Arenibacter algicola: one gene and its partner. The protein of the gene in region 1 binds, or shares a complex with, the protein of each later gene. Links are inferred from orthologs where the notes say so. Each region holds a gene or a part of one and is shown in the gene's direction. Other genes may lie near its edges.

Region 1 (5,426 bases):
TAATGGTGATTTTGATCTACTTAAAATTATTTCTGTCGCTGTACGTGAAATGAGTGAGGGAGAATTGCTGCAAATTGAGAAGGCAAGGCGTTTGGACATTACCGAGGAGGTATATTATGAAATTATAAGGCAGAAGACAGCAACCTTGATCGCTGCTTGCTGTAGTCTGGGGGCCTGTTCTGTAAAGCCGGATTCTCCGGATGTGGAAACTTTTAGGAAATTTGGGGAGCTCATAGGTATGGCCTTTCAAATCAAGGATGATCTGTTCGATTACGGGGAGGAAAGAATTGGCAAGCCTACGGGTATCGACATCAAGGAACAAAAAATGACCCTGCCCTTGATATATGTTCTTAATAAATGTTCCAAGACGGAAAAAAAATGGTTGATCAATTCCATTAAGAATCACAACAAGGATAAAAAACGGGTCAAGGAAGTCATTGCTTTTGTAAAAGCGAACGGTGGTCTTGAATATGCCGTAAAAAAAATGCTGGCCTACAAGGAAGAAGCCTTGGCCTTATTGGATGCCTATCCAGATTCTGAATATAAAAGTTCGCTTAAACTTATGGTGAACTATGTGGTAGACCGTAAAAAGTAAGTCTTTAACTCTGTAATCAGTATGAAATCGGTTTCCGACCACACTTTGGTTTGTGATAATTGAATTAATATTAGTTGGTTTGTTCCAGGCTCTTTCCGGTATCTATACCGCGTTGCATTTCTTCGGTAAATTCATCCTGGTAATAAGTTCTTTTGCAATGGGAACAGCTTATGGAGGAAAAGGAGCCCACTCTAAAAAGGGAAATCCAGAAAAGGTGAAAATGGGTGGTACTTGTTACTGCTGTTAAGGTGTCCTTATTGCCGCAGTAGGGACAGGCCACATTTTGAAGCAATTTTGAAGTTGTTTTTCCGGGTTTGGTTCCTAGAAATAATATCATTTCCTATTGGTTTATTCTTCTAAATGGAAATCGCAATTTAGCAATATTTCTTTTACAAGCATGGTTTTCCTTTTTACAACAGACCTTAAAGTACTATCTTTAACCTTCTAAAAAATGTAAAGATTGATTTCAAAAACCACTATAGATAAAGTATATGAATCAGCCCGTTTGGAGGAGGTCATAGGGGATTTTGTGCAATTAAAGAAATCGGGCTCCAACTTTAAGGGGCTAAGTCCTTTTACCGATGAGCGTAGCCCTAGCTTCATGGTCTCGCCGGTAAAACAGATATGGAAGGATTTTAGTAGTGGTAAGGGAGGGAATGTTGTAGCTTTTTTGATGGAGCACGAACATTTTTCCTATCCTGAGGCTATTAAATATTTGGCCAGAAAGTACAATATTGAAATTGAGGAAACAGAGCTGAGCAACGAACAGAAAGAACAGACCAATGAACGGGAAAGTATGTATCTGGTTTCTGAATTTGCCCAGAAATATTTCTCGGAGGTCTTATGGGAAAGGGAGCAGGGCAAGGCCATTGGTCTAAGTTATTTTAAGGAACGTGGCTTTACGGATGATACCATCAAGAAGTTTGATCTGGGCTATTGTTTGGATCAGTGGGACGGTTTTACCAAAGCAGCCCTCAACAAGGGGTATCAATTAAATTATTTGGAGAAAACGGGCCTTACTATTGTCAAGGACGATGCGGCCGACAAGGATAACAAAAAGACCTTTGATAGGTTTAAAGGGCGAGTTATGTTTCCTATACACAGCATGAGTGGTAGGGTGCTTGGTTTTGGGGGCAGGATATTGACGAATGATAAAAAGGCGGCCAAATACTTAAATTCCCCGGAAAGTGATATTTACCACAAAAGCAAGGTGCTATATGGCATCTACCATGCAAAGCAGGCTATTGCCAAGGAAGACAACTGTTACTTGGTAGAAGGGTATACGGATGTTATTCAGATGTACCAAAGGGGTATTCACAATGTAGTTTCTTCCAGTGGTACGGCTTTGACTTCAGATCAGATCAGATTGATCAATAGGCTCACCAAGAATATAACCGTTTTGTTCGATGGCGATGCGGCTGGATTACGGGCTTCGCTTAGGGGAATAGACCTTATTCTGGAACAGGGGATGAACGTTAAAGTATGTACCTTTCCGGAAGGGGAAGACCCTGATAGTTTTTCCAAGAACAATGACTATGAGGATGTGGTGCTATACCTACAGGAGAATTCCAAGGACTTTATTCAGTTCAAAGCTTCTTTGTTGGTAGAGGAAGCAGCCAACGACCCTATCAAAAGAGCGGATACGGTTAGGGATATTGTTAATAGTATTTCTAAAATTCCAGATAGGATACAGAAGGAAATCTATATACAGGAGTGTGCACAGATTATGAATATTTCCGAGGCGGTTTTGTTCAATACCTTGGCGCAGATTGGGAAAAAGGATGTATCGGATGCCAATAAAAAGATAAAACAGGAGCAGCAGGCCTTTGATGTGGTCAAGAACGAACCATTAAGACAGAAGGTAGATGTGCAATACGAGCTAGAGCGTAAGATTATAGAGGTGTTGCTGCTTTATGGGGATATGGAACAACAATTCGAGGATTTGGTTTTAAAGGAAAATGAAAAGGGCGACTTGGAACTGGAGCCGGAATCTCTGGAGGCCAAAGTTTACGAAAAGATATATCTCGATTTACAGGACGATGAAATTGAGCTTGCCAATGAGCAGTTCAGAAATATTTATTATAGATTGATGGAAGACCTTAATGAGAAGGAAATTTTTTCCATTACCAACTTTATTGCAAATTTGGACCAAGAACTGGCATCGGAAATTTCTTCAATTTTAATGGAAGAAGAAAAGTACGTTCTGCATCGCTGGGAAGAAAAGGATATATATCCGAAAGATAAAAAAGTAGGGATTTCCCAATTGGTAAGCGAAACCATTTTAACGTTGAGATGCTACTTGATTAAAAAGAGGATAGGTTCCCTTCAGGAGAACACCTTAAATAAACAGGAAGGAAATATGGAAACCTTGGAAGAGATTATGAATTATATACAACTCAATGTATTGTTGAACAAAAAGCTCAACAGGGTTCTTTCTTAGGATTTCGGAATAGAGTGGATAAAAAAAGACTGAAGTCCTATTTATTAGGAAATCAGTCTTTTTTATTCTTGATTGGTTATTATATCTAGTACAGTTCCAAAGCTTTGGCCTGCTGTAATAAATCCACTAGGTTGTCAACATTTAGTTTACGCATTAAGCGCGCCTTATAGGTGCTGACCGTTTTTTCGTTTAGATCCAAGCCTTGTGCTACTTCTTTGTTTCGCTTACCACTGGCCAAGAGCTTAAGGACTTCTACCTCCCTTGTGGAAAGTTTTCTAAAGAACCTTCTTGGTTTTTGTGTGCCTTCATCAAAAGCAAGGCGTTGTGCCAATTCGTTGGTAATAAACATATTGCCCTCGCTAACTTTTCGTATAGCGCTTATTATGTAATCTATTTCCGATGTTTTGGATAAGTAGCCAAAAGCTCCTGCACGGATAGTACTTAGGGCATAAACATCTTCAGACTGACCGCTATAGATCAAAACCCGTATATTGGGGTATTCCTTTTTTATTTTTCTAAGGGTTGCAATGCCATTAATTTCGGGGATGTCCATTTCCAGAAGAATTACGTCCGGGGTAAAAAGTTCCAGTTTGTTGAATAATTCCGTGGTGGTAGATGCATCGGCGATAACTTGAATATCGGAAACCGAATCCAAGACTTGTTTTACGCCCATCCGTACTATAGGATGATTATCAGCAATTAAAATTTTGATCATTTTAGGTTATTTTTCTAGATTTCAACATCAATAATCATGTCTAAAAATACTGACATGCAATGTAGGGTTAAAATATCTAATTCGATAAGCAAAGCTTCACTTTTTTATCCAAAACGGAAAATTTTCACATGTTTTTTCGATTTAATCACTTGGTTCTTAGGTGAGAGGTTCATTTTAACGAATTTGGTATTTCACAAACAGGAATTGGAACCATCTTATGTCTGTTTGCGCGGTTAAATCTTTTGTATATCTGAAAAACCTCTTTTTGCCTATCAGAAAAATCCGTCTCCGCTTTTCCTTCTTCGTCCATTTGCATGGCCCATTCCAATTCTGGATAGGATGCTCCTATTTGGTCTTCGTCCGTTCTGTCGTCGCCCCATAGTCCATCGGTGGGTGCGGCCTTAATAATGTCCTCGTTAACGCCAAGGACCTTGGCAATTTCGTAGACTTCGGTTTTTAGTAGATCGGCAATCGGACTTAAGTCTACACCGCCATCTCCATATTTGGTGTAGAAGCCTACGCCGAAATCTTCCACCTTGTTCCCGGTACCAGCTACCAGCAGTTTGTTTAGGGCAGCAAAGTAATATAAGGTGGTCATTCTTAATCTGGCCCTGGTATTGGCCAAGGACATAAACCTATCCTCTTCATTGTCAACGGCGGGCAATGCATCTACCAAACTATCAAAAGTGGGTGTAAGGTTTACCTGTAGTCTTTCAACATTGTTATAGTTCTTTTTTAGCCATTTTATATGTTCGGATGCACGGGTAACTTGGCTTTCGGCCTGGTGTATGGGCATTTCCAAACATAAAAGTTGTAGTCCTGTTCTCGCGCATAGGGTAGAGGTTACCGCGGAATCTATACCTCCGGAAATTCCGATTACAAATCCCTTTATATTTGCGTTGTTGGCATATTCCTGTAACCATGTTACAATGTGGTCTATAACTTTTTCGGTCTGCATATGAACAATTTATAAGGTTTAAAAACTTAACTTTGCACCGTAAAAATAAAGCCTAGAGTTTAATATTTAAAACATTAACCGAATTACTTTAGAATGCGAAAGGCCATATTCCTTGTTTTAATCCCAATTATTATTTTTTGCAGTTGTGATCGCAGCGATAAATTGGCCGATGAGGTCTCTAAAATAAACGTAGATTTAAAGGTTTACAGATTTGATAGGGAGTTTGCAGAAGCTAAACCTTTGGATATTCCTATTCTAAAAGAAAAGTACCCCTATCTTTTCCCTGCCAATTATCCGGATAGCATTTGGGTGGCCAAATTACAGGATACCCTACAAGTAGAAGTTATGGATGAAGTAGGAAAATCTTTCCCCGACTTTGAAAGTGAAAAGGAAGATATGGAGTGGTTGTTTAAGTATATAAAATATTATTTTCCTAATTATACAATACCAAAGGTTGTTACGGTTACCTCGGAGGTAGATTATAATAATAGAATTATTCTAACGGATAGCTTGCTTCTTGTTGGTCTTGATAACTACTTAGGAAGTTCCCATAAATTTTATCAAGGTATTTCCAAATATATCGCTAACGATTTGGATAAACAATACATGACCCGCGACGTGGCAAGTGCATTTGCCAAAGCTGTTGTGGCACCACCGCGCGACCGTACTTTTTTATCGCAACTTGTTTATTACGGTAAAGAACTGTATTTAATGCAGC
Region 2 (4,394 bases), on another replicon or contig:
AGTTCCCATTATCGTGGTAATTATTGGCGAAGGCGCTTCTGGAGGGGCATTGGGAATTGGTGTAGGGGATAAGGTATTGATGTTGGAAAATACCTGGTACTCCGTTATTTCGCCAGAATCCTGCTCTTCTATTCTTTGGAGAAGTTGGGAGTACAAGGAAATTGCGGCAGAGGCCTTAAAGCTTACAGCAACGGACATGAAGAAAATGAAGTTGATAGACGAGATTGTTCGTGAACCGGTAGGTGGTGCCCATGCCAATAGGGATAAGACTTTTGAGATCGTAAAAAATAAAATTTCTTCGCATTATGAGGAATTAAAAAAGTTATCACCAAAAGAATTGGTAAAAAACCGAATGGATAAATATGCCAATATGGGTGTATTTAATGGATAATAACCCTTTTTGTCAAGGTAGAAAAAACTGGAGCGGAAATTCTCCGGTTTTTTTTTGCTTATGAACAAATTTTGTAACTTATCAACAGGTACATTGTTGAACAACTGTTAATATCCCAAATCTCTTTTTAATTCTTATTTATATAATTTAGCACTCATGGAAAAAACGAACCCCATTATTGGTCATCGAATAGACAAGTCGACCATCATTAGCCTTGAGAAGGGTAAAATACCTCCTCAAGCTATTGATTTAGAGGAAGTTGTGCTCGGAGCAATGATGATTGATAAGAAGGGGGTCGATGAAGTTATAGATATACTGCATCCTGAAGTCTTTTACAGGGATGCCCATAGATATATCTATGAAGCTATTTTTAAGTTGTTTGAAAATTCTGAACCGGTAGATTTATTAACCGTTTCGTCCCAATTGAAGAAGGATGGTAGGTTGGAGAGTGCCGGAGGCGATTTTTATCTTATAAAATTAACCCAAAAAGTAGCTTCTTCCGCACATATTGAGTTTCATGCGCGTATTATCCTTCAGAAATTTATCCAGCGTAGTCTTATCAAGATTTCAAATGAAATAATCGAAGAAGCCTATGAGGATTCTACCGATGTGTTCGACTTATTGGACACTGCTGAATCCAAATTGTACGACGTTACTCAGGGGAACTTAAAGCGTTCTGCCGAAACCGCCCAGAATTTGGTGATACAGGCTAAGAAGAGAATTGAGGAAATTGCAGGTAAGGAAGGGCTTAGCGGTATTCCATCTGGTTTCGACAAATTGGACAAGCTAACTTCGGGATGGCAACCGAGTGACTTGGTTATCGTGGCAGCCCGTCCAGGTATGGGTAAAACAGCCCTTACCCTGTCCATGGCCAGAAATATTGCGGTAAACTCCAATATTGGAGTGGCCTTCTTTTCACTTGAAATGTCTTCAGTTCAATTGATTACCAGATTGATATCCTCGGAGACGGGCCTGTCTTCAGAGAAATTGAGAACAGGAAGATTGGAGAAGCATGAATGGGAACAGTTGAACGTAAAGGTAAAGGCCTTGGAGACTGCACCCTTATTTATTGATGATACCCCTTCGCTTTCTATTTTCGACCTTAGAGCAAAGGCCAGGCGTTTGGCTTCACAGCACGATATTAAGATGATCATTATTGATTATTTGCAGTTGATGACCGCGGGAGGAAGTCAAAAAGGTGGAAACCGTGAACAGGAGATATCAACCATATCCAGAAACTTAAAGGCCTTGGCCAAGGAATTGAACGTTCCTGTAATAGCACTTTCCCAGTTATCACGTGCCGTTGAGACCAGGGGCGGTAGTAAAAGACCAATTTTATCGGATTTGAGGGAGTCCGGGGCAATAGAGCAGGATGCGGATATTGTTTCCTTTATCTATAGACCTGAATATTATAAGATTGATGAATGGGATGATGAAGAACGCTCGCCAACTGCAGGACAAGCCGAATTTATTGTGGCAAAGCACAGAAATGGTGGTTTGGAAAATATCCGTCTTAAGTTCCTTGGGCATCTAGGTAAATTTGACAACTTGGATGATTTTGATTCTCCCTTTGAATTTCAATCGAAAATGAATGCGGATGATGATAACCCCTTCATCACAAAAAACCTTCCCAATGCCAACGAAGCCTTTGGCAGTTCCATGAACGATGATTCCATGCAGGATGATAATGATGTACCTTTTTAAAGGGGGTAAATTAGTTCTTCTTAAAACCTATTCTTTTGACTATTTGGCAATTAGTTTGCAAAAAGTTGCTTATACTTTTCTCTAAGCAATAGGCTATTTTGAAAATTTTAACCCTATTTCAAAACTGATACCTCAATTTTCCAGTATCTTTGGTAAGATGCACATTAGATATTGGTACATGCAAAAGAGTTTTTTCTCCCTTTTATTTATTCTATTTTCTATAATGGAAATTTCAGCCACATCCATTCTTATTCCTATGGACGCTGAAAGTCAGAAAAACCATCTAAAGGCTTACGGTATTACCTATTGGGTATTGACCAAACAACAAAAGGTGCAATGGCTGCTAAACTATAGGGGCGGGTCTTTTTTGTTGCCCGATGGCGAGAATGTTCGTAGGGAATGTCAGATAAGGGGAGTGTCTTTTGAGATTGTATCGGATTCCCAGACCCAAATTATTTTGGAAGAAATTGCAAGTCCTTCGCAGAACCAAGAAGCGGTAATTTTGGAGAAGGCCCCCAAAATTGCAGTTTATTCCCCAAAGGATAATTCACCTTGGGACGATGCTGTTACCATGGTACTTACGTACGCCGAAATTCCTTATGATCAAATTTATGATGAGGAAGTTTTGGACGATAAATTGGTGCTCTATGATTGGCTGCACTTGCACCATGAAGACTTTACAGGGCAATACGGGAAATTTTATGGGGCCTATAGGGCGGCTCCTTGGTATATAGAAGGTAAGCAGCAGGCGGAAGCATTGGCAATAAAATTAGGGTTCAATAAAGTTTCAGAGGAAAAGCGGGCTGTAGCACTGAAAATAAGAAATTACGTTATAGGGGGAGGGTTTATGTTTGCTATGTGCTCTGCCACCGATAGTTTTGATATAGCCTTGGCTGCGGACGAGGTGGATATATGCGAGCCCATGTTCGATGGTGATCCATCTGACGCAAATTATCAAGCTAAGCTGGACTATGGGAAAACTTTTGCCTTTACCAATTTTATTTTGGAGCGCAATCCGCTTCAATATGAATTTTCTTCCATAGATATGACGATGAGAAGGGGTAATGTGCCCAAGGAATCGGATTATTTTTCTTTAATGGATTTCTCGGCGAAATGGGACCCTGTTCCTACAATGTTATGTCAGAACCATACGGCCCTGGTCAAGGGGTTTATGGGGCAGACTACCGCTTTTGCCAGGGAAGAGATTAAGCCTACCGTCCTGGTATTGGGGGAAAATAAAATTAATGGGGAGGCCAGATATATTCACGGAATTAAAGGAAAGGGATTCTTTACTTTTTACGGGGGGCACGATCCGGAGGACTATCAGCACAGGGTAGGGGATCCCAAGACAGAATTGGAACTGCATCCTACCTCTCCCGGTTACCGACTTATTCTAAACAATGTATTGTTTCCGGCTGCCCAGAAAAAGAAACAAAAAACCTAGTGATGATCTTTATTGCAGTAGGTTTGGTATGAACTATGAACAAAAAAACTGTTGTAAAAGTTTATAGCTTGTACAACAGTTTTTTTTGTTTTTACCATTTGTTATTTAATGGTGATATAGGTGGTATCCACCTCTAATTTTTTAAAATTTCCTTATTTCAAATCTTGAGGTAAATTGGAATTTTAAAAAAAAGAGATAGGTAAACATCACTTATTGCAGGAGGTATGTTTTGATGACTTTTATTTATCTGATAACACTCCTTTGATTTTAAAACACACCTATAAAGTGACTTCCGGTTACGTTCACCAACTCGGCGCCTTTGGTTACATTACCTGTTTCTGTATCGATAATGTAAATATTACCGTTTTGCCCTACAGCTCCTTGAGTTAGGTATATTTCTGTTCCATCAACAACAAAACCTTGGTATTGAAATAAGTAAAAGTCAGGATCATAGGGAATGGCATCAATTTTTTGAGCTGTTTTTGCGTTTAAATCCGCAAGTGCAAAAAATCCTTGGGCACCAGCTAAACCTTCTGCAGATCCTGCATGTCTGTATGCTATAACGGCTTTTCCGTTTCCAGCAGGTCTCCATGCAAGAATGTATGCATCTTCTACACCTAAGGCAGCGTCTAAATTGAATTCATAAGAATTGTCATATTCGTTGTTGGCATCAATTTTTAAGATGTGAGACCCTTCTGGGTCACTTTGGTTAGCCTGATAAACACTTCCGTTATAAAGGAAAGCATTGATGCTGCGGTAACCATTGGTGTTTCCATGGCCTACGGTAGATGTAATAACGGTTGGGTTTAATAAAGAAGGGTAATCCAATACAATGGTTTTAGAACCCAAAATTTC

Evidence for each region.
Region 2: the proteins of dnaG (region 1) and dnaB are in contact, whole or in part, in a crystal structure (PDB 2R6A), measured with the Geobacillus stearothermophilus proteins. The link is inferred for Arenibacter algicola from one-to-one orthologs. Residues at the interface, in WP_049624496.1 of Geobacillus stearothermophilus: Lys456, Leu457, Leu458, Pro459, Ala460, Asn463, Ala464, Leu467, Leu535, Leu536, Ile537, Ala538, Gln544, Glu545, Asp548, Tyr549, His552; in WP_033016901.1 of Geobacillus stearothermophilus: Ser13, Glu15, Ala16, Gln18, Glu91, Leu92, Asp94, Ala95, Val96, Pro97, Thr98, Ala99, Ala100, Asn101, Tyr104, Tyr105, Ile108.

What each region holds. Positions count from the first base shown.
Region 1 is NZ_JPOO01000001.1:979,093-984,518, forward strand. The notes cover bases 672-3,545. They hold dnaG (DNA primase), read left to right. Parts: upstream 672-1,055; coding sequence 1,056-3,035; downstream 3,036-3,545. Other genes in these bases: U735_RS0104195 (zinc-ribbon domain-containing protein), read right to left, coding at 672-932; U735_RS0104205 (response regulator), read right to left, coding at 3,121-3,545. In the rest of the region: U735_RS0104190 (polyprenyl synthetase family protein), read left to right, coding at 1-595; more of U735_RS0104195, read right to left, coding at 666-671; more of U735_RS0104205, read right to left, coding at 3,546-3,750; nadE (NAD(+) synthase), read right to left, coding at 3,920-4,708; gliding motility lipoprotein GldB, read left to right, coding at 4,802-5,426. UniProt on the Escherichia coli protein: RNA polymerase that catalyzes the synthesis of short RNA molecules used as primers for DNA polymerase during DNA replication.
Region 2 is NZ_JPOO01000003.1:1,247,026-1,251,419, reverse strand. The notes cover bases 1-2,821. They hold dnaB (replicative DNA helicase), read left to right. Parts: upstream 1-547; coding sequence 548-2,095; downstream 2,096-2,821. Other genes in these bases: U735_RS0115800 (hypothetical protein), read left to right, coding at 2,274-2,821; U735_RS0115815 (acetyl-CoA carboxylase carboxyltransferase subunit alpha), read left to right, coding at 1-391. Also shown: more of U735_RS0115800, read left to right, coding at 2,822-3,539; U735_RS0115795 (hypothetical protein), read right to left, coding at 3,807-4,394. UniProt on the Escherichia coli protein: The main replicative DNA helicase, it participates in initiation and elongation during chromosome replication. Travels ahead of the DNA replisome, separating dsDNA into templates for DNA synthesis.